Regions from separate parts of the Acinetobacter sp. NBRC 100985 genome, predicted to be linked through region 1. Evidence: predicted binding sites of a transcription regulator. Region 1 holds the regulator's gene; the other holds the start of a gene.

Region 1 (15,283 bases):
TTTTGAATTTGTCAGCCAAGATCAAATCGCACATTTCGTTCAAAATAACAGTGTGCAATGGGTGCGTAGTACCAAAATCAATAAGCTTGCCAGTGAAATGTTACGTGCCGTTTTGGAAAATGATTTCCATCAAGATGTTCTACAACGAGGTCTTGATCTTGCACATGAATGGATGGTTTCACATCCAGAAGAAGCTCGCGATTTATCCCGTAAACTCTTTCAAGAATTGGGGGTTTGGAAACTGGCAAAAGGTGCAAGTTGGATCGGTATTGATGTACAACAAAGAACCATTGATTCACTGATTGAAAAAGTAGAATCCATGTTGGCAAATCCAGAGCATCCATGGCGACAAGATATTGAAGCAACAACACATTCACTGATGTTACAACTTGCAGATGGCAATAGTGAAGCGAGCCAACGTTTAAATGATGGTAAAGATGCACTTTTGGATAGTCCACAAGTGCTCAACTTTATCAGTGGTACCATCGCTATTTTATGTGATGCGATCAAAACTGATTTAATGCAGGAAGATTCAGGCATTGCAACCAACTTACAGGCTGCGATTCAACAGCTTGGAGAAAGCTTGATTCAGAATGAAAAAGTTCGCCAAGTTTTAAATGAAAAAATGGTCGGCTTAGCGATCAATTTCAGTGAGCAATATAGCGACAAAATCATTCGTTATATCAGCGAACGTATCCATGAATGGGACTCAAGAGAAATGATTGCCAAAATCGAAAGTGAGGTTGGCGGTGATTTACATATGATTCGTGTGAATGGTGTGATCGTAGGCGCATTTATCGGTTTGGCGCTCGGAGTTATTCGCGCGATTGTTGAAAATGTTTTGTAAGTGATTTGATTAAGAGTGGCAAGACCATGATGTGTTGCCGCTCTTTTTTATAATTTAATAGCCAATCCCACCCTTATATAAAAATAATTTAATATCAATTGCATACATACTTTTTGATATGTTTAAAAATCCCTCCTAACCTCCCTTTAAAAAGGGAGGAACATCAAAAATTCAATACCTCTAGTAATTTCAGAATTAGTCCCCCTTTATCAAAGGGGGATTCTATAGATTTTCACTTAAAGTTGAGATTGGCGTAACTTAAATAAAATACAATCAGAATTAGACCAAATTTAGAGAAGAGATACTTCGCCCCTTTCAAAAGATCAGACCACATATTTACTTTCTTGGTAATAGCGCGCTAAAGCATCTGTGTCTTGCTTTAAAAATGCTGTGAGATAAGCTTTCACTTGCACTAATGACAATTGATTAAAATGAATCTTTTCTTTTTTCTGACGCTTAATTAATCCGAATACCTGCTTTTTATCAACTAGTACTGGAATATCTGTTTTCACAATAAACTTCAGCTCTTGCGCTGAACCATAAGTATTTAAGACAATTTCTATCGTCCGTTCCGTCTTTCCATCTGTAATGGTAAAAGTTGGACTTGCACCATCTAATTGTAACCAACGACTGAGTTGCTGCTTCCAACCCATTTTATCAAAACGAGTTAACACCCCAATGGTATTGAGTGCCCCAAGCTGCTCTACATCTTTTAAATCAATATGATGTGGATAGCGTATTTTCAGATCGAAACTGTCCATTACTTAATGCCCCATTTCACAATAATTTGTATTTCTTTTAATCACTTGCTATAAATTATATCGCTTAACAGATAAAAATAAAACACTGTATATAATTGAAAATTAACAATTAATTTGACAAATTTAAATCAAAATCGACCAATTCTGTCAGTATTGCTTTTATTAAGACACAATTCCAGTATTTCTATTGATCAGAAACACATTTTTCGAAAGATCGAGAGAGACAGATCACTTTTTATTTTTGAGATCGACAATTTGGAAAAAGCCATTTTTTATCGCTACAATCACATCAAAATAAAATGGAATGAGGTCAATCATCATGTTGCAACTTCAGTCAAAACTCCCAAGCCAAGGCGTTACTATTTTTAGTGTCATGACTGAGCTTGCACAGCGACTCAAAGCCCTGAATCTTTCACAAGGTTTTCCTGATTTTCCTGCACCACCGGCACTGCTTGAAGCACTTAGCCAAGCAACACTGGATGGCTATAATCAATACCCTGCTGGTGATGGAGTACTGGCATTAAGAGAACAACTCGCGAAACAGTTCTTTGCACGCGATCAACAACAACTTGATCCTGTTACTGAAATAACCATCACACCTGGCGCAACCATTGCGATTTTTTGCGCGATCCAAGCCTGTATCCATGCAGGTGATGAAGTCATTATCTTTGATCCAAGCTATGACAGTTATGCTCCAGCAGTGCAACTGGCAGGTGGTCAGTCGATCCATATCCATTTGGAAGCGCCTACTTTTCGCGTAGATTGGCAAAAAGTAAAAGACAGTATTAACGAAAAAACTCGCATGATTATTGTCAATACTCCTCACAATCCAACAGGTGCAATTTGGTCAGAACAAGATTGGAAGCAACTGATTAAACTCATTCAAGATAAAAATATTGTAGTGCTATCCGATGAGGTATATGAACATTTGGTCTTTGATGGACAAATGCACTACAGCGCACTTCATTTTCCAGAACTCCGTGATCGTAGTTTTGTCATCGGTTCTTTTGGCAAAACTTATCATGTTACAGGATGGAAAACGGGTTATTGTGTCGCCTCTCCAACCTTGATGCAGCTGTTTAGACAAATTTATCAATTTGCCAATTTCTGTGGCACTACGCCCTGTCAAATCGCTTTAGCAAATTATATGCAACAGCATCCTGAGCATATTTTAGAGCTGCCAAGTTTTTATCAACACAAACGAGACCTGTTTAATCAACAGATCCAGAACTCTCGTTTCCAGTTTGTGCCATCACAAGGCACTTATTTTCAAAATCTCGATTACAGTAAGATTCGCCCCGATTTAAACGATATTGAAATGTGTCAATTCTTGGCCGAACAACACAAAATTGTTGCGATTCCAATTTCTGTATTTTACCAGCACGCACCGAGTTCACTGCGATTAATCCGATTCTGCTTTGCAAAAACGGATCAAACCTTACAACGAGCGGGTGAAATCCTAGAGCGTTGCTAATCAACAAAAAATAAAATTGAATTACCATCACTTCAACGCTGCTTGTGCTATGTTGAACAAAAGCTGTTCATTCTAGGATGAAGCGTTAAGGAATTTGAATGACACCTCGTCAACCCCTCGTCATGCAACCCAATTTATGGAAAACCTTTTTTGTTTTCCTTGTACCGTTGATCGCCACCAATATTCTGCAAAATCTGTCAGGCACGATTAATACCATTTTTGTCGGGCAAATGATGGGGGTTGATGCGATTGCCGCTGTATCAGTGTTCTTTCCAATTTTGTTCTTCTTGTTGGCATTCGTGATCGGGATTTCAGCAGGTACAACGGTGTTAGTGGGTCAGGCATGGGGCGCACAAAACTTAGAAAAAGTGCGTGCTGTCATCGGCTCAACTTTATTTATGACCTTGATCGGCGGCAGTATTATTGCTGTTCTCGGCCTGATCTTCGCCAAACATATTTTGAATTTATTGGGCACAGATCCAACCGTCATGCATCTCTCATTACCCTATGTAGAATGGATGCTCGTGGGCAGCCCGTTATTATTTGTCTATATTATTTATACGTCGATTCTGCGAGGCGTTGGGGATAGTGTCACCCCACTGATTGCTTTGAGCCTTACCAGTCTAATTGGCTTAGCTGTTACGCCTGTGTTACTGAAAGGCTATTTTGGCTTTCCTGCTCTCGGCATTATTGCACCAGCCATCGCAACCATTATGGGCTATGCGGCAGTTTTAATTTTCTTGGCTTTTTATCTTAACTATAAAAATCATCCGCTGAAAATTGACCGTCAACTTTTGCAGCATATTCATTATGATGCCGAATTATGTAAGTTAATCTTAAAATTAGGCATCCCGACGGGCATTCAAATGGTGACGACCTCTTTAGCAGGTCTGGTCATCATTGGACTCGTCAACCGTTATGGCGCACATGCCACTGCTGCTTATGGTGCAGTGAACCAAGTCTTGAACTATATTCAATTTCCAGCCTTATCCATTTCCATCGCGGCTTCTATTTTTGCAGCTCAGGCAATTGGCGCAGGTAAACCCGATTTGCTCGCAAAGGTGACGCGTACAGCTTTAGGCATGAATCTGTTATTCACTGGAAGTTTAATCACGCTTGCTTATCTGTTCTCGAAGTATTTAATGGCATTATTTATTACCGAACACAGTGTAATTGAATTAGGTCAGCAGCTTTTATTTATAGTGTTGTGGTCAATTTTATTCTTTGGCGCGAGTGCGATCTTTGCTTCGATTATGCGTGCCAGCGGAACCGTTAATGTACCGATGCTGATTAATATTTTCACGATTATTTTAATCGAAGTGCCGTGTGCTTATTGGTTTAGCTCACGTTGGGGATTAACGGGCATTTGGATTGCCTATGCGCTTTCCTTTGTCTGCTTATGTATATTTCAAGCGAGTTATTATCAATTCTTTTGGAAGAAATCAAAAATTAAAGTTCTGATTTAATTAGGGACTGTTGACTTCGACCAAAAATAAAAAAGCCACTCACAGAGAATGGCTTTTTTAATGATGACAACTTACATCATTTTAGTTGCAAGTGCAGCAATGCGTTGATATCCCGTTGGGAATAAACGTTGGCATGTATCAACAATGCGAGCATCTGTACCAATCAAGAGGCGACGTTTGTTTTTCAATACAGCATTGAGAATTTGACGAGCTGCTTCTTCTGGTGGTGTACGAAGGAACTTATCAAATTGTTTAATTGATTTATTCGGGTCCATACCTAAGCTCTTCAAGCTGTCATTCATTTTTGCAGCTTTTGCGATATTGGTACGGATACCACCTGGGTGAACACAAAGCGAACTTACACCACTTTTCTCAATATCTAACTCTTGGCGTAATGATTCAGTGAAACCACGTACAGCAAACTTGGTTGCGTTATACGCAGATTGCGTTGGTTGTGATGTTAAACCAAAAATACTCGAGATGTTGATGATATGACCATCTTTGGTTTGTTTGATAAATGGAAGGAACTCTTTCGTGCCGTATACCACACCCCAGAAATTAATTCCTACGATCCATTCTAAATCTTGATAGCTCGCGCCTTCTACTGTTGAGCCTAATGCAACCCCTGCATTATTGAAGATCATATTGACACAACCATGATCTTGCACAGTTTCTTGTGCCCACTGTTTTACTGCATCGCAGTTCGAAACATCGAGTACTTTTGTTGTTACTGTCACTGGATATTCTTTAAGAATCTCAACAGTTTGTGCTAAGCCTTTTTCATTGATATCACTAATCGATAAGTGGCAGCCTTGTTTAGCCAATAAAATTGCAAGCTGTTGTCCAATCCCAGAACCTGCACCTGTGATCGCTGCGACTTTATTTTTAAAATTTTTCATTGCCTATCCCTTGTTACGAATGATATGCACATATTTGCATAAATCATGTGCAGTTTAAGTTATAGTCAATATAGTTTTGACAATGATGCTTGTCAATATAGTACACTATAGCTTTCTACTAAATCATTTGATCAAATACATTTATTTCCTCAAACTCGGTAGTTATATTTTTAGGTGACGGTTAATTCAATGACAATTTCAACTGATAATGTGCAAAAAAAACCAAAAGCGCCAAAAGAACGTCAATTTAAGGGCTTATCTTTAACTGAGCGCAAAGAAGTGCGCCGCGAAAAGCTGATCGAAGCAGGGATTCATCTATATGGGACAAATGGCTTTTTTTCAGTCACGGTGAAAGATGTTTGTAATGAAGCCAAACTGACTGAACGTTATTTTTATGAATCTTTTAAGAAAAGTGAGGAGCTTTTCCAAACCGTTTTCTTAAAAATGATTGAGAAAATGCAAAATTGCCTTACTCAAGCTGTTCTTATGGCGGCACCTGAACCTAAAAATATGGTCACAGCTGGATTATCTGCATTATTGAATGCAATTAAAGATGACCCTCGCATGGCACGTATTATTTATATTGATGCGATGCTGGTACAGGATTTACATAACCAAGCAACCATCCAAGAAACGTTGACCCAGTTTGATCGGATTATTCAAGGCTTTGTCATGATCACCATGCCGAATGCACCTCAAAGTGCCGAAGAAGTTTCATTAATGGCTACAGGACTGAATGGTTATGTGACACATATTATTATTCGTTGGGTCTCTGAAGGCTTTAAGCAGCCCTTAGCAGATGTTTTATCGGCATGTTGTGCGGTATTTTTATCTTTCATCGAGACAACATCACAAAAAAATTAAAATCGTTTTACAGTTTTGTGACAATCAAAACTGTTAAAATGCATTGATATTAACCAAATGAATTTATTTGCATTATTGTTAAACAACTTGTCATCATCTGGTCACTACTGTGACGCATAATTGTCACAATTTATTGCTAAATTCGACTTTATTAACTCTTTTGCAATGATATTGTCATAATTAATCTTTGTAATAAGCCTGTCATAACAACAAAACGGTTCACCGTTACAGATTTAAGGGTATTGCGCTGTGAAAGATGACTATATTTTAATTGTCGATGATGAGCTACCGATTCGTGAAATGATCCATACCTCTTTGGATATGGCAGGCTTCCAATGTTTACAAGCTGAGGATGCAAAACAAGCGCATCAGATTATCGTTGATCAGCGTCCTGCACTTATTTTGCTGGATTGGATGCTGCCGGGTGGTGTCAGTGGTGTAGATCTTTGTCGTCGCCTCAAAAGAGATGAAAATTTAGCTGAAATCCCTGTGATTATGCTGACTGCACGTGGCGAAGAAGACCATAAAGTTCAAGGTCTTGATGCTGGTGCAGATGATTATATGACCAAACCATTTTCAACACGTGAGCTGGTTTCGCGTATCAAAGCTGTGCTCCGTCGTGCCAATGCACTCAGCGGTGAGAAAGTGATTGATGCCAATGGTTTAATGCTTGATCCTGTCAGCCAACGCGTGAGCTTTGGTAACAGTATTTTAGATATGGGGCCAACGGAATATCGCTTACTTGCTTTCTTTATGACCCATCCAGAACGTGCTTACACACGTGCCCAACTACTTGACCAAGTTTGGGGTGGAAATGTCTATATTGAAGATCGTACCATTGACGTGCATATTCGTCGTTTACGCAAAGTGTTAGAACCTTTCGGCGTTGATCGCTTTGTGCAAACGGTACGTGGCACAGGTTATCGTTTCTCTACACGCGCTGATTTAGCAGCAGGTTAAAATCCTATATGTATGAACCCTATCCCGTCCCTGAACTGGCACGTGAACATCAACAGTTTCGCTACAGCAGTTTATGGACGTTTGCAAAACAAGATTTAAGATTACTGCTGTTTTTCTTATTGATTGCGAGCTTAATTGGATTTGGGATTGAATACTTTTGGAGCTGTATTTTTGCTGCATTTGTACTGTTTTTCTTATTGCAGCTTCGCTCACTCTATCTCGTCAATGACTGGATTTCTAATCGCCCCTATGATGCCCCACCGAATTTAAGTGGGATTTGGGGTGCACTACTGTTCAATGTCTATCGAGCACAACGCCAAGAGCGTATCGTTCAAGCAGAAATGGTCGGCTTAATTGATCGTGCTCAGTCTTCTTTAGTTGCTTTAGCAGAAGCAGTAGTTTTGATTGATGATCAGCATCAAATTGAATGGTGGAATCCAGCAGCAGAGAAGCTATTGGGCATCAATCCTTCCGATCGTGGACGGAATTTATTGTCGATATTGCGCCAACCTCACTTCATTGAATATTTCAAAAATAGTGATCAAGCACCTGATGGCATTCGTCTACAAGCACTGATGGATGAAGAGCGCTATGTTCAGGTGAAATTGACCCGCTTTGGCGGTGAAAGCCGTCTTTTGGTCGCCCACGACATTACCCGTATGCACAACCTTGAGCAAATGCGTAAAGACTTTGTCGATAACATTTCACATGAATTACGCACTCCACTCACGGTGTTAAGTGGTTATATCGAAACCTTTACTGATCAAGATGACATTACCCCACGTTGGAAGCGTGCGTTTACCCAAATGCAATCTCAAACCAAACGCATGAATGCATTGGTCAATGATTTATTGTTGTTATCTAACCTAGAAAATAATAAAAAAATTGCGAAAAATCAGATCATTGATATGGCTAATCTGATGAATCAATTGTTTGATGATGCCCGTGCTTACAATTTAGATTATGGTCATACCCTTAATTTAGATATTGATAGCCACTGCGATCTGATTGGTTCGGATATGGAAATTGCCAGCGCATTTAGCAATTTAATTACCAATGCCATCAAATACACACCCAAAGGTGGAATTATTACCATCGGCTGGCATGAAGATGGTGATCAAGCCTATTTCAGTGTGCAAGACAATGGTATTGGGATCAACCCTAAGCATTTGCCCCGATTAACAGAACGCTTTTACCGTGTTGACAGTGCACGCAGCCGACAAACTGGTGGAACAGGCTTAGGCCTTGCCATCGTCAAACACGTGTTAATGCAACATGGTGCGCATCTTGAAATTAGTTCAAAAGAAAATGAAGGTTCAACCTTTACCGCAGTTTTTCCAAAAGAGCGTTTATACCGCATGGTCTAAAAAATAAAGGGAACTGCTCAGTTCCCTTTGAATATTACGCTATCATTACAAAATAATAAGAATATAATAACTCGTTGTTTCATTTCGCTATTTCTATACTTTATCTCGATCTAAAAACTCATGATGAATACTCGTTTTCTCCGTAATTTTGTCCTATTTCTTGGACTAAGTACTCCCTTTACTGTTCACGCAACACCCTTTGACCCGCTGATTGGAACTTGGAAAGTCGTTGATTCACGTACAGGTTCATACCTATCTGATATTGTGATTCGAAGAAATTCCAAGACTGAGCAATATAGTGCTGTGATTGTCAAAATGTACCCTTCAGCTCAGGAAACTGTTCCAACCACATGTACGCCATGTTCAGACTCATTAAAAGACCAACCTATTATTGGAATGGAAGTTTTGACAGGCTTAAAAATGCTGACTCAAAATGAAGAGTTTGGGCAAGGGGTTTGGGTCAATCCTTATGATGGTTATAAATACAGCATCAATGGACGTTTGAGTAAAACAGGCAAGATGCTTAATATTAATGCAAAAAATCCAAGCAATAATACCTTTCGTAATATGACATGGATTCGCTTATAATTTTTTAGTACTAAAACAATAAAAATGAGTGATTAAATACACTCATTTTTATTGAATAAACTGACTCAAGTTCTATTCAGAAAAATCAAATGCTAAATCAATGACTCGGCTTAGTATTTAATTCTTTAGACTCTAAAAGATGACTCGGTAAACCAAAGATTAAATCAAAAAAATAATTATAAATAAATGTAAAGCATGGGATAATAATCATTAAACTAAAATCCAATAAAAATGCTTTGCTTAAACTAATCTGCATCCACCATGCAATCAATGGAATTAAAATCGTAATTAACACCAACTGAAAGCCAATCGCATGTGCCACTCGTCTTTTCACCGTTCTAGTTTTAGAGACTTGTCTTTTTTCCCATAACTCGAAAACGTAGTTATAGAAAAAGTTGACCGTCACGGCGATCACGGCAATCAAAATCGACAAAGGGCCTGTATGGCTGAGTGTGGTTCCTGACAGTGCAGCCAAAATCATGGCACAGATAAAAAAGCTGAGTACTTCGTAGAAAAATACATAGATAACTCTTCTTTTCGTTCCTTGCATGACAACACCTAGCAATCAATAAAAAATTGGATTTTACGCTTTAATTCTGATAAAAAAAGTTAATCGTTATCAGATTTAATGACAAGGGATTGCATGAGACTCAATCGTGAACAGCTTGAACTAATCCTTGAAATTATTGATCGCGGTAATTTTTCGGCGGCAGCACGCGCATTGAATCGCGTTCCTTCAGCAGTGAGTATGGCGATTGCCAATTTAGAAGCAGAACTGAATTTAAAACTTTTTGAACGAAGTAAAAATCATCTCGAACCGACAGAGGTTACGCTTTCAATTGAACCACATGCACGATTGATCGTGACAAAAATGCGCCAGCTCGACATGCATTTAACAGAACTTTCCACTGGTTTAGAAACCCGTATTTCAATCGGTATTGCTGCTGATATGAATCAACGTTATTTACTGGCTGGTGTTGAACAATTGATACAACTTTATCCGCTGTTAAATATTGAAATGGTGTGTGCGCCACAACAAGAACTTAAAGCACGTTTGCAAAATAATGAAATTGATCTCTATGTTGCCTATAGTTCTTCTGAACTAGATAAAAATGAACGTTTCCGTTTATTGGGTGTAGAGAAATTTGTTGCTGCCATTTCTCCAAAAGATGCACAACAACTCAAAGATCACGATAAAAATGAACTGACCATGCTATCCGAGTTACGGCAAATCATCGTCGCAAGTAAGCATTATCCTTTGCCTGATCGTCGTGTCTTGGTTTCAGATGCATATTGGTATAGCGATAATTTAGCGATGGCCATCAATATGGTTGAGCAAGGTATGGGCTGGGGTAATTTCCCGCTTTCCATCGTGAGTGAACATTTTTCTAAGCAAAGTTTGATTCGTTTAGAGTTTAGTGATACCACCAATGGTCTCGATATGCCCATTCATGCAATTTGGCCAAGTTACAAACCGCTGAGTAAAACACTTCAGCATTTAATTCAACTTTGGGAAAAACAAATTTAAAGCATCATAAAAAAAGCCCGACATCCTGTCGGGCTTTTTCGTATTTCGCACTTTAGGTATAACTCCTGTCGTACCTCACGTCCTGATGCTCAAACTTATTATTTTTGTTTTATGTTTTGGAACTTCCTGTTCCTGATGAGTTCATATTAGGCAATTTAACTTAAGCTGAAAATGGGACATTGACGTTAATCTATGTAGGAAATGGCTTACAGAATAGTTTTATGCTTGGCAAGAAATACCAAACATGCTTAAAAAGCAGCTGACTTATTTCTAAGTCTAGTTTTGGGTGTTTTTAAGGAATATGTAAAATGCACGAGCATTTGATTTAATTAAAACAAATAAGATTGGTTCCGCATAACGGCCATTATGTTAAATGGTATTCATTTATCGTTTAATCACATCATTAGGAGTTAAATAAATTTCTGATTCTTCACCTTGCACAGTAGCTTTTAATTTTTTTGATATATCAATCATTTTACCAATAGCTTCAGGTGTTGGATTTTTCGTTAGTAAGTCACAAGAGTTACGGTCATACCATAAAGAAAACTCTTGTGCATCAATGGATACAAGAAAGTCTTCTTCTGAATTTTGAAGATCTATCGTTACTGTTGAGTCTGTTTTTAAATATGTGTTCCATTCTTGTTTAGTAATACATTCTCCATCATTAAAATAAAACTCTTTTTTTGTTATATACATATTATAGCCAGCATAGGTAATTGGGCTAATCATTAAAAGGACAGGAATAATAAATTTTAACATTGGATCGATGGTCTCTAAAGGAACTAGAATTTAATTTTTCCTAAAATTAACATAATACGCCTTATACAAAATACTTAAAAACAAAAAGCCCCTATATAGGGGCTTTTATAATGTTATTAATTAAACCGAATGCCCCAACCGCTCACCCATGACCACAGTCGAGTTCGCTTTAAACTGCTGTTCCCATACCATTTTATCTTTTTCAAATAAAACCACAGCAGTAGAACCTAAGTAGAAACGACCTAACTCTGCACCTTTATCCAACTGCATTTGGTGATGTTGTAATTCAACCTTACCTGAAGGTTTTACCTTACCTGTTGCAACAGTTTCAATCCCAGCCACAATCATCGCGCCAACTAAAACCACTGCCATGCGACCAAGTTCGGTATCAAACAAACACACCATACGCTCATTACGCGCAAATAGACCCGGTACATTTTCAGCAGTCGTTTGGTTGACTGAAAACAACTCACCTGGAATATATAAAGTTTCGGTCAAAGTACCCGATAAAGGCATATGTACACGGTGATAATCTTTCGGTGATAAATAAACTGTTGCAAACTGACCATCTACAAATGGCTTTGCCAGTTGTGGATCGCCAATTAATTTCTCAACAGAAAAGCTCTGACCTTTGGCTTGAAAAATATCACCTGCTTCAATCTTACCTAACTGAGAAATCGCACCATCCGCAGGGCAAACAATACTATCTGCTTGTTCATCAATACCACGCGCACCATTTTTCAGAGCACGAGTAAAAAACTCATTAAATGATTTATATTGATTTGGATTTGTTTGCTCAGCAATACTCATGTCAATGCCGTACTTTGCTTTGAACGCTTGAATCACAGCAGTTTTCACCACAAAATTTTCGCTTGCAGCAACTTTACCTACCACACGGCTCAGTTGATGTTGTGGCACAAGATTTTGTGCTTTGATAAACAATTGTTTTTTTAAATCTGCTGCAAAACTCAAGATGGTGACTCCCCTGAAATAATAGGACTATCGAGGCGATTGCCCCATTCACTCCACGCACCATCGTAGGCTCTGACTTGCCAATTGAGCAATCTTGCCAAAATATACGCTAAGCCCGAACGATGATGAGACTGACAGTACACCACCACAGGTTGTTGTAAATTAAAGCCTAATTGTTCTAAACGTTGTTGTGTGCGTTCAAGCGGGTGTAATTTTAGATGATTTTCACGATTAAGGGCAGTGCTCCACTCAAAATGCAGTGCATTTGGAATGTGACCGCCACGTCGCGCAGCCAAACGTAACCCCGTATATTCTTCATTGGTACGGCAGTCCCATAGCTGAATATTCTGAGTTTGAACGTGTTCTAATAATTCGTTGTATTCAATCCGATGCTGTTGAACTGTATCCAAATCAACTTGTAAAGGATCAGCAACAGGTACGACAGTCTCAACTTCTGCCGTTGTTGGCAAACTTGCCCCCAGCCAACCATGAATTCCACCATTAATTAAACTGGTACGGTAGAAACCAAGACAATGTAAATTCCAAATCAAACGTCCTGCCCAAGCTCCGCCCTCATCGTCATACACAACAACATGATGCTGTGGCGAAATATTCAACTTTTCAATAAGTGCTTGAAGCCCTTCAATATCAGGCAATACACCATTAGCATTTTCTTGTTGAGCAACCAAATACTTAGGTTGTAAATGAATAGCATGGGGAATATGAAGTTGCTCATATACCGATGCTCGGCTGAGATCGACCACACGGATCAACTCATGCCCCAAATAGGGAACGAGCTGTTCAGGTTCAATCAGTAAATCAAGTTTAAAATCTACGTCAGTCATTGTTATGCTGTTTTATCATCCGCCTTATGCGTAATTTTAGCATAGCCGACTTTTTATCTTTGTCTGATTTTTTGCATTGATTTAGCAGAAAAGGAGATATAGCAAAAAGTTTAAAGATTATGGACTAAAAGTATAAAATTTACTGGTGCGGAGGCGGCATGGATGCCGCCCGTTGAACTGCGGCATCAAGGATGTGCCGTCAGTTCAACAAATGCCTTTGGTTACTTTGGGCAAAACCAAAGTAACTTACCGAAGGTCTATCCTGAAAATTGATGAGAATTAGATAAGACACTGTAATGTCTCTACTCAACCTCCTCAATTTCAAACACCTGACGCAAATACGCCAAAAACGTTTCATTATCGCTCATGGTCTTGCCCGAACTATCCGAAATCTTCGCCACAGATTGACCATTACACTCCACCAACTTCAACACGATATTCAAAGGCGTTTGCCCCATATCATTGGTCAGATTCGTACCAATCCCAAAGCTTACTTGGAAACGATCTTTAAAATATTGATGTAATTGCCATGCTTTCTCTAAATTCAAACCATCACTAAAGGTCAACATCTTGGTTTTACTATCAATTTTCAACTTACAATAGTGTGCATAGGCTTTATCACCCCATTCATAAGGGTCGCCACTATCATGACGCAAACCATCAAACAGCTTGGCAAAATACAAATCAAAATCACGCAAGAATGCATCCATGCCGACCACATCTGTCAAGGCAATACCCAAATCCCCTCGGTACTCTTGCACCCATGCTTCTAGGGCAGCCTTTTGGAAATTACGCAATCTAACATCAAGCGCCTGAAAAGCCTGTAAAAACTCATGTGCCATGGTTCCAATCGGACTGATCCTCAATTGTTTTGCCAATAGCACATTACTGGTACCACGAAAAACTTTCGGTGCTGCTGAATGAAATGCTTGTACGACATGTTTTTGCCATTCAAAACTATAACGACGACGTGTCCCAAAATCCGAAACTAAAAATGGAGGATCATTTTCTTGCTGTTGTTCTGCATATTTTTGCAGTTGTAGCAGTTTTTGCTGTAAACGTCGTTCACCTTCAACAAAAACCTCATCATGACGAATTCTACGGAAATACAACTCGTTGACGATCGCCAACACAAAAATCTCAAACATCATCGCTTGAACCATCGGCCCTTCGATACGAATATCTAAACGACCCGCTTCATCTATACTGGCTTTGATAAAACGGCGCTTGAGTTGGAATAGTTCTAAATAATCAACAAAGTCACTTTTAATAAAACGCAATGAGCGTAAATATTGCAGCTCATCCTCAGCAAAACGAAGCTCACATAACACATCCAATTGATGATTCAAATCATCCAAGATCTCAACCAGAGGATAAACCGTATCGTCTAAATTTCGGCAACGAAATAAATAAACACTGTGCGCTTGTGGGAACTGATGTAATACCACTTGTAACATGGTGAATTTATATAAGTCAGTATCAAGTAAAGATCGAATAATCGCAGACATGGATGATGGTTTTAACCAATTCTTTTGCATAATATTTCTATTTATACAACCAAATAGCCAATCTTGAATAGTAGACTTTTGCTGCACAGCTCATTTTTGCCCAAACTCTCTGTTAAACTGACCTGTCTTTTTTCAATCGATCATTTCCTCTTATGCGCGCATTAATACAACGAGTTCTTGAAGCTAAAGTGGTTGTTGACGGTCAAACCACGGGTGAAATTCAACAAGGTCTGTTGGTCTTTTTAGGATTAGGGAAAGAAGATAATTTAGAGAAAGGCAAAAAGCTGATTGATAAGATTTTAAAATATCGCGTCTTTGATGATGAACAAGGGAAAATGGGCTGGAATATCAGCCAAGCCAATGGCGGTCTATTACTGGTATCTCAATTCACGCTAATGGCACAAACACAGAAAGGTTTACGTCCAGACTTTGGCCCAGCGATGCC
Region 2 (5,968 bases), on a different contig from region 1:
CGAATACGTTCATGTAAATGCTCAGCAAATGCTTCTGCAAAACGATCCGCTAAAGACTGAATCAGAATCGCTGAATAGTCATCACCTTTGGCTTTATATTCATCAGCAAGTTCTTCTGCACCGAAGATCGACACAGTGAAACCACCAAGGTAATCAGTATTGTCTTTAGAGGTACTGATAAAGTCCGCTAAAGATAAATTTGGTTTACCTGTGACTTTGTCAGATTGCTGACGAATATGTTCGAATGTATGCGTAACATTTTGACCAGTTGCATCGAACACGCTGACGGTATCCGCAGCTGTACGTTGCGCAGGGTATAAACCAAATACAGCACGAGCATCGAAACGATGATTCTCAATAATGTCTTTCAACATCTCTTGCGCTTGGTTATACAAATCAGTGGCTGCTTCACCGACCACTTCATCTGTCAGAATTTTCGGGAATTTACCTGCCAAGCTCCAAGAAATAAAGAATGGTGTCCAGTCAAAGTACTCAACCAATGTCGCCAATGGATAATTGGTAATCACTTGCGTACCTAAAGTATTTGGAATCGGTGGAACATAGTTATCATCCACCTTGAAACCATTTTCAATCGATTCGGCATAGCTAAGTTTTGCTGCTTTCGGTTGTTTATTGGCTAAGCGTTCACGAATTTTGGCATATTCAGCACGGTGTTCTGCAATAAAGTTACCGCGCATTTCTTTAGAAAGTAGGGTGGTTGCCACACCGACTGCACGAGACGCATCCGCCACATAAATCACAGCATCATTTTGGTATTGTGGATCAATTTTCACTGCGGTATGCGCTTTAGAAGTCGTCGCACCACCAATCAATAATGGAATATCAAAGCCTTTACGTTGCATTTCTTTAGCAACAAACACCATTTCATCTAAAGAAGGGGTGATCAGACCAGACAAACCGATGATGTCACATTTTTCATCAATCGCAGTTTGTAGTATTTTTTCACATGGCACCATCACGCCAAGGTCAACGATGTCATAACCATTACAACCAAGCACTACACCTACGATATTTTTACCGATATCGTGTACGTCACCTTTAACAGTTGCCATCAACACTTTACCTTTAGATTGGCTACCTGTTTTTTCCGCTTCGATATACGGGTTGAGCCAAGCGACGGCTTGTTTCATCACGCGTGCAGATTTCACTACTTGCGGTAGGAACATTTTGCCCGAACCGAATAAGTCACCGACTACGTTCATACCATCCATCAATGCACCTTCGATGACATCAAGTGGACGTTTGGCTTTTAAACGCGCTTCTTCAGTATCTTCATCAATATACGTGGTAATCCCTTTAACCAATGCATATTCAAGACGTTTTTCAACGGATTCATTTCGCCATTCAAGATTTTCAGCTTCTTTCGCTGCACCACCATGACCACGGAACTTCTCTGCAACTTCGAGAAGTTTTTCTGTTGCATCGTTACCGCTTTCACCTTGATTTTGATTCAGGATAACGTCTTCAACAGCATCTTTGAGTTCTTTTGGAATATCGTCATAAATCGCCATTTGACCTGCGTTCACAATCCCCATGGTCATGCCTTGTTTGATGGCATAGTACAGGAACACAGAGTGAATCGCTTCACGCACAGGTTCATTACCACGGAAAGAGAACGAGACGTTAGAAACACCACCTGAAATCATGGCATGAGGTAGATTCTGTTTGATCCAGCCTGTTGCCTCAATAAAGTCGACACCGTAGTTATTGTGTTCTTCGATCCCTGTTGCAACAGCAAATACGTTCGGGTCAAAAATAATATCTTCAGCAGGGAAGCCAACGTCATTGACCAATACATCATAAGAACGTTTACAGATTTCACGTTTGCGTGCAGCAGTATCGGCCTGACCTGTTTCATCAAAGGCCATGACAATGATTGCAGCACCGTATTGGCGGCATAAACGCGCTTTTTCGACAAACTCGTCATAACCTTCTTTAAGGGAAATAGAGTTGACAACGGGTTTACCTTGTACACACTTTAAGCCTGCTTCAATGATTTCCCATTTTGATGAGTCAATCATGATCGGCACACGAGAAATATCAGGCTCAGATGCAACGAGATTCAAGAAATGTACCATCGCATTTTGCGAGTCGAGCATCCCTTCATCCATGTTGATGTCGATGATCTGTGCACCCGCTTCAACTTGTTGTTGTGCAACTTCTAATGCTTCGGCAAAGTTTTCTTCACGGATCAATCGTAAGAATTTTTTAGAACCTGTGACGTTTGTACGTTCGCCCACGTTGACGAATAATGAATTTTCATCAATGTTAAAAGGTTCTAAACCACTTAAACGACAAGCAGGAATAGTTTCAGGTACTTGGCGTGGCGGAATGTCTTTAACTGCATTATAAATAGCACGGATATGATCAGGAGTTGTACCACAACAACCCCCCGTGATATTGATCAGTCCACTTTCCGCAAATTCTTTAATGAATGCTGCGGTCTGTTCAGGCGTTTCGTCATACTCACCAAAGGCATTTGGCAAGCCCGCATTTGGATGGGCAGAAACAAAAGTATCAGCAACATCAGCAATGGTTTTAACATGCGGACGCATTGCGTCTGCACCCAACGCACAGTTAAAGCCGATTGAAAGTAGATCACCATGACGAACTGAGTTCCAGAACGCTTCTGCGGTTTGACCTGTTAATGTACGACCAGAAGCATCTGTAATCGTCCCTGAAATCATTAATGGCAATTCATAACCAATTTGCTTAAATACTTCTTTAACGGCAAAGATCGCTGCTTTACAGTTTAATGTATCGAATACAGTTTCGATCAAAATGATGTCAGCACCACCCTCGATCAATGCATGTGCTGCTTCGATATAGTTCTCTTTTAATTCATCGAAAGTAATATTACGGTAAGCAGGGTCATTCACATTCGGTGAAATCGAACAGGTACGTGATGTTGGACCAAGTACACCTGCTACAAAACGCGGTTTATCTGGAGTTGAATATTTGTCACAGGCTGCACGCGCTAAACGTGCTGCTTCACGGTTGATCTCTGGTACGAGGTCTTCCATGTGATAGTCAGACATTGAAACACGTGTGCCGTTAAAGCTGTTGGTTTCAATAATGTCAGCGCCAGCATCAAGATAAGCTTCGTGAATGCCTTGAATAATTTGTGGTTGTGTTAAAACTAATAAGTCGTTATTGCCTTTTAGGTCTGATGCCCAATCTGCAAAGCGATCACCACGATAATCTTCTTCTTCTAGTTTATGGCGTTGAATCATAGTCCCCATTGCACCATCAATAATTAAGATGCGTTGGGCGAGAAGGGATTGTAGGGTGGCAAGCGTGGACATAAAGAACCCCAGTACATAACAAATTGAAAAAGCAGGCGCATTGTAACAGAAGCGAAGCCAAAGCGCGTATTTTCATCAAAAAGGAGAGGTGATTGCTAAGTTCAATTTGAAAATGTCATAAAAGCTTCATCAGGCTGTAACAATTGAGTTGAATAATGCTTAAAAAGAAAACGCATGAATGAAATATGACAAGCTGTTGTCATATTTATTTGCGTTTGTTGCAAAATCAGACAAACAGTTTTTACGGTGTTTGTCTTTTTCTATCTATATGTTTTTATTTAAATAAGTAAAAATTCAGGGCTGAATTATCGCAAAAAACGGCAAGAAAATGTATTAAAAACATGAAATTTTGGCTTTATGTGACAGTGCTTTGTCATATAATTGTCATAATTTAATTAAACAATACAGGGGATTTTATTATCCTCTAGCCGTCTACATGAATTCAAATCTTCCTCCTGTTTCGGATTCACCGCTTGCCGACTCTTCGGCACAATCGACGAATGTACATGTACCAACACCAAAATTCTTTATGCCGGTGTTCCTGACGATCATTGTCGCGACATTGATTTACATTGGTTTTCAGGTAAGTGCAGATTTGGCACACGTGCCACCTTTGAGTTTATATTCCGTTATTCTTTTATCGACGGCTCTTTTCATTGCTTTAGGCTTTGAATTTGTAAATGGTTTCCACGATACAGCGAATGCTGTAGCTACGGTTATTTATACCAATGCTTTGCCTGCTCCAGTGGCAGTCATGTGGGCTGGCTTCTGTAACTTCTTGGGAGTTATGGTTGCAAGTGGTGCAGTGGCATACGGTATTATCGCGTTACTTCCTGTAGAAATGATCATGAATGTCGGCAGTGGTGCTGGCTTTGCTATGGTCTTTGCTTTGCTTATCGCTGCGATTCTATGGAATCTTGGAACATGGTTTTTAGGAATTCCTGCGTCTAGCTCGCATACTTTGATTGGTTCAATCTTAGGTGTGGGTATCATGAACCACTTTTTAAATGCATCGACTGGTGCAACGAGTGGGATTGATATTGATCAAGTGATTAAAGTCGGTAAGGCTTTATTGTTCTCTCCTTTAATTGGTTTTGCTTTTGCTGCGATCCTATTCTTACTAGTAAAGAAAATCTTTAAGCGTCAAATGGAGTTATTCCAACCGCCAGTTGGTAATAAGCCACCACCACCATTGATTCGTGCGATCTTAATTTTCACTTGTACTGGTGTAAGTTTTGCGCATGGTTCAAATGATGGTCAGAAGGGCATGGGTTTAATCATGTTAATTTTGATCGGTTTGGTTCCATTGGCTTATTCTTTAAATAAGAACCTTGATGCACATCATTTACAGTCATTTGAACAGCTTTCAGTTCAGACAGCAACCGTTTTGAATGTTAATCAAAATGAGCTATCTGATGAAAAAGCCCGTGATGTATTGACGAAATATATCCAAACTAAAGAACAAACGGCTGAAGTTGTACCAGCACTAGCAAGTATGACAATGCATTTAGGTGAGCGTGTGGCAACTTATGGTGATCTTAAAGCGATTCCTGAAGGTGCTGTTAGTGAAATCCGTAATGACATGTATTTAAGCACAACAACATTCAAGCGCTTAGATAAAGCTGAAGCTTTACCAGCGATGGATAAAGACCAAGAGAAAGTTGTTAAAGAATACCGCAGTAATTTGGACTCATTCCTACAATACATTCCTAACTGGGTAAAAGTTGCAGTAGCACTTGCTCTGGGTTTAGGGACGATGGTGGGTTGGAAGCGTATTGTTGTGACTGTTGGTGAGCGTATTGGTAAAAACCATATGACTTATGGCCAAGGGATGTCTGCTGAACTTGTTGCGATGAGCACTATTGCTGCCGCGGATGGTTTAGGGATGCCTGTTTCTACAACTCACGTATTGAACAGTGCGGTTGCAGGTACAATGGTTGCTAACAAGTCAGGTCTAAACTTTGCGACTGTGAAAACAATTCTTTCAGCATGGATCTTTACATTGCCTGCTACGATTGCATTATCAGGCGGTCTATATTGGTTGTTCTTACAGTTTGTGTCTTGATAGATCAACACAAATATAAAATCGTTTCTTTAAAAGCTTTGCTTCGGCAAAGCTTTTTTTATGTCCATCATAGATGAGTTCAGTTACTTAATTAGATGTAGAGATAAAATTAAAGTATAGCTCATAAAATTGAGCGAATATCAGGTTCTGAATCTTTTAATCAACGTTAAAGTATGTAGCAACTGATCATATTATTTATAAGTGTTTTAATATCTTATTCTGTGATGAGTTGAGCAAAATAAGCGGGTGAAAAATAGGGTTTATTCCCCAAACGGGGAATGTTTTTCTACAAAATTATCTACTAGTATTAATTTGCCTATGTATTAAGTTTCTCTTCATAAAGTAGCTAAATTTGATTTACACTCCGCCATTCTCAGAAGTCGAGAGTGGCTTTTTTTGGTTTTTAATAGAGATAATGTTATTTTTGCTATTACTGCTTTATAACTTGGCTCAATTAGCATGGTTAAATTTCGCAAGTCATGCGTTGTATCATCTAAAGAGTCTATTCTGTCGAAATGAGAGTTGAATAGCTCGCAATCTGAAATACCAACAGGCCCTAAATTGAGCAATAAAAAAG

What was found. The regulator PhoB, encoded in region 1, activates phosphate uptake and scavenging genes when phosphate is short. The targets are predictions, from matches to a motif close to TGTCATNAANCTGTCATAA.
Region 2: a site for PhoB is predicted at 3,698-3,716, ahead of ACT4_RS09120 (inorganic phosphate transporter). Genes of this name have one in related genera too.

The regions. Positions count from the first base shown of each region.
Region 1 is NZ_BAEB01000022.1:76,642-91,924, forward strand. It holds gene ACT4_RS08670 (DUF445 domain-containing protein) at 1-847, shown strand, start outside; gene ACT4_RS08675 (hypothetical protein) at 1,171-1,608, opposite strand; gene ACT4_RS08680 (pyridoxal phosphate-dependent aminotransferase) at 1,928-3,082, shown strand; gene ACT4_RS08685 (MATE family efflux transporter) at 3,181-4,548, shown strand; gene ACT4_RS08690 (SDR family oxidoreductase) at 4,620-5,447, opposite strand; gene ACT4_RS08695 (TetR/AcrR family transcriptional regulator) at 5,637-6,311, shown strand; gene phoB (phosphate regulon transcriptional regulator PhoB) at 6,561-7,271, shown strand; gene phoR (phosphate regulon sensor histidine kinase PhoR) at 7,280-8,638, shown strand; gene ACT4_RS08710 (DUF2147 domain-containing protein) at 8,759-9,226, shown strand; gene ACT4_RS08715 (PACE efflux transporter) at 9,324-9,776, opposite strand; gene ACT4_RS08720 (LysR family transcriptional regulator) at 9,870-10,754, shown strand; gene ACT4_RS08725 (hypothetical protein) at 11,139-11,513, opposite strand; gene asd (archaetidylserine decarboxylase) at 11,634-12,485, opposite strand; gene ACT4_RS08735 (sulfurtransferase) at 12,482-13,330, opposite strand; gene pncB (nicotinate phosphoribosyltransferase) at 13,633-14,838, opposite strand; gene dtd (D-aminoacyl-tRNA deacylase) at 14,991-15,283, shown strand, end outside.
Region 2 is NZ_BAEB01000023.1:74,792-80,759, reverse strand. It holds gene metH (methionine synthase) at 1-3,326, opposite strand, end outside; gene ACT4_RS09120 (inorganic phosphate transporter) at 3,763-5,391, shown strand.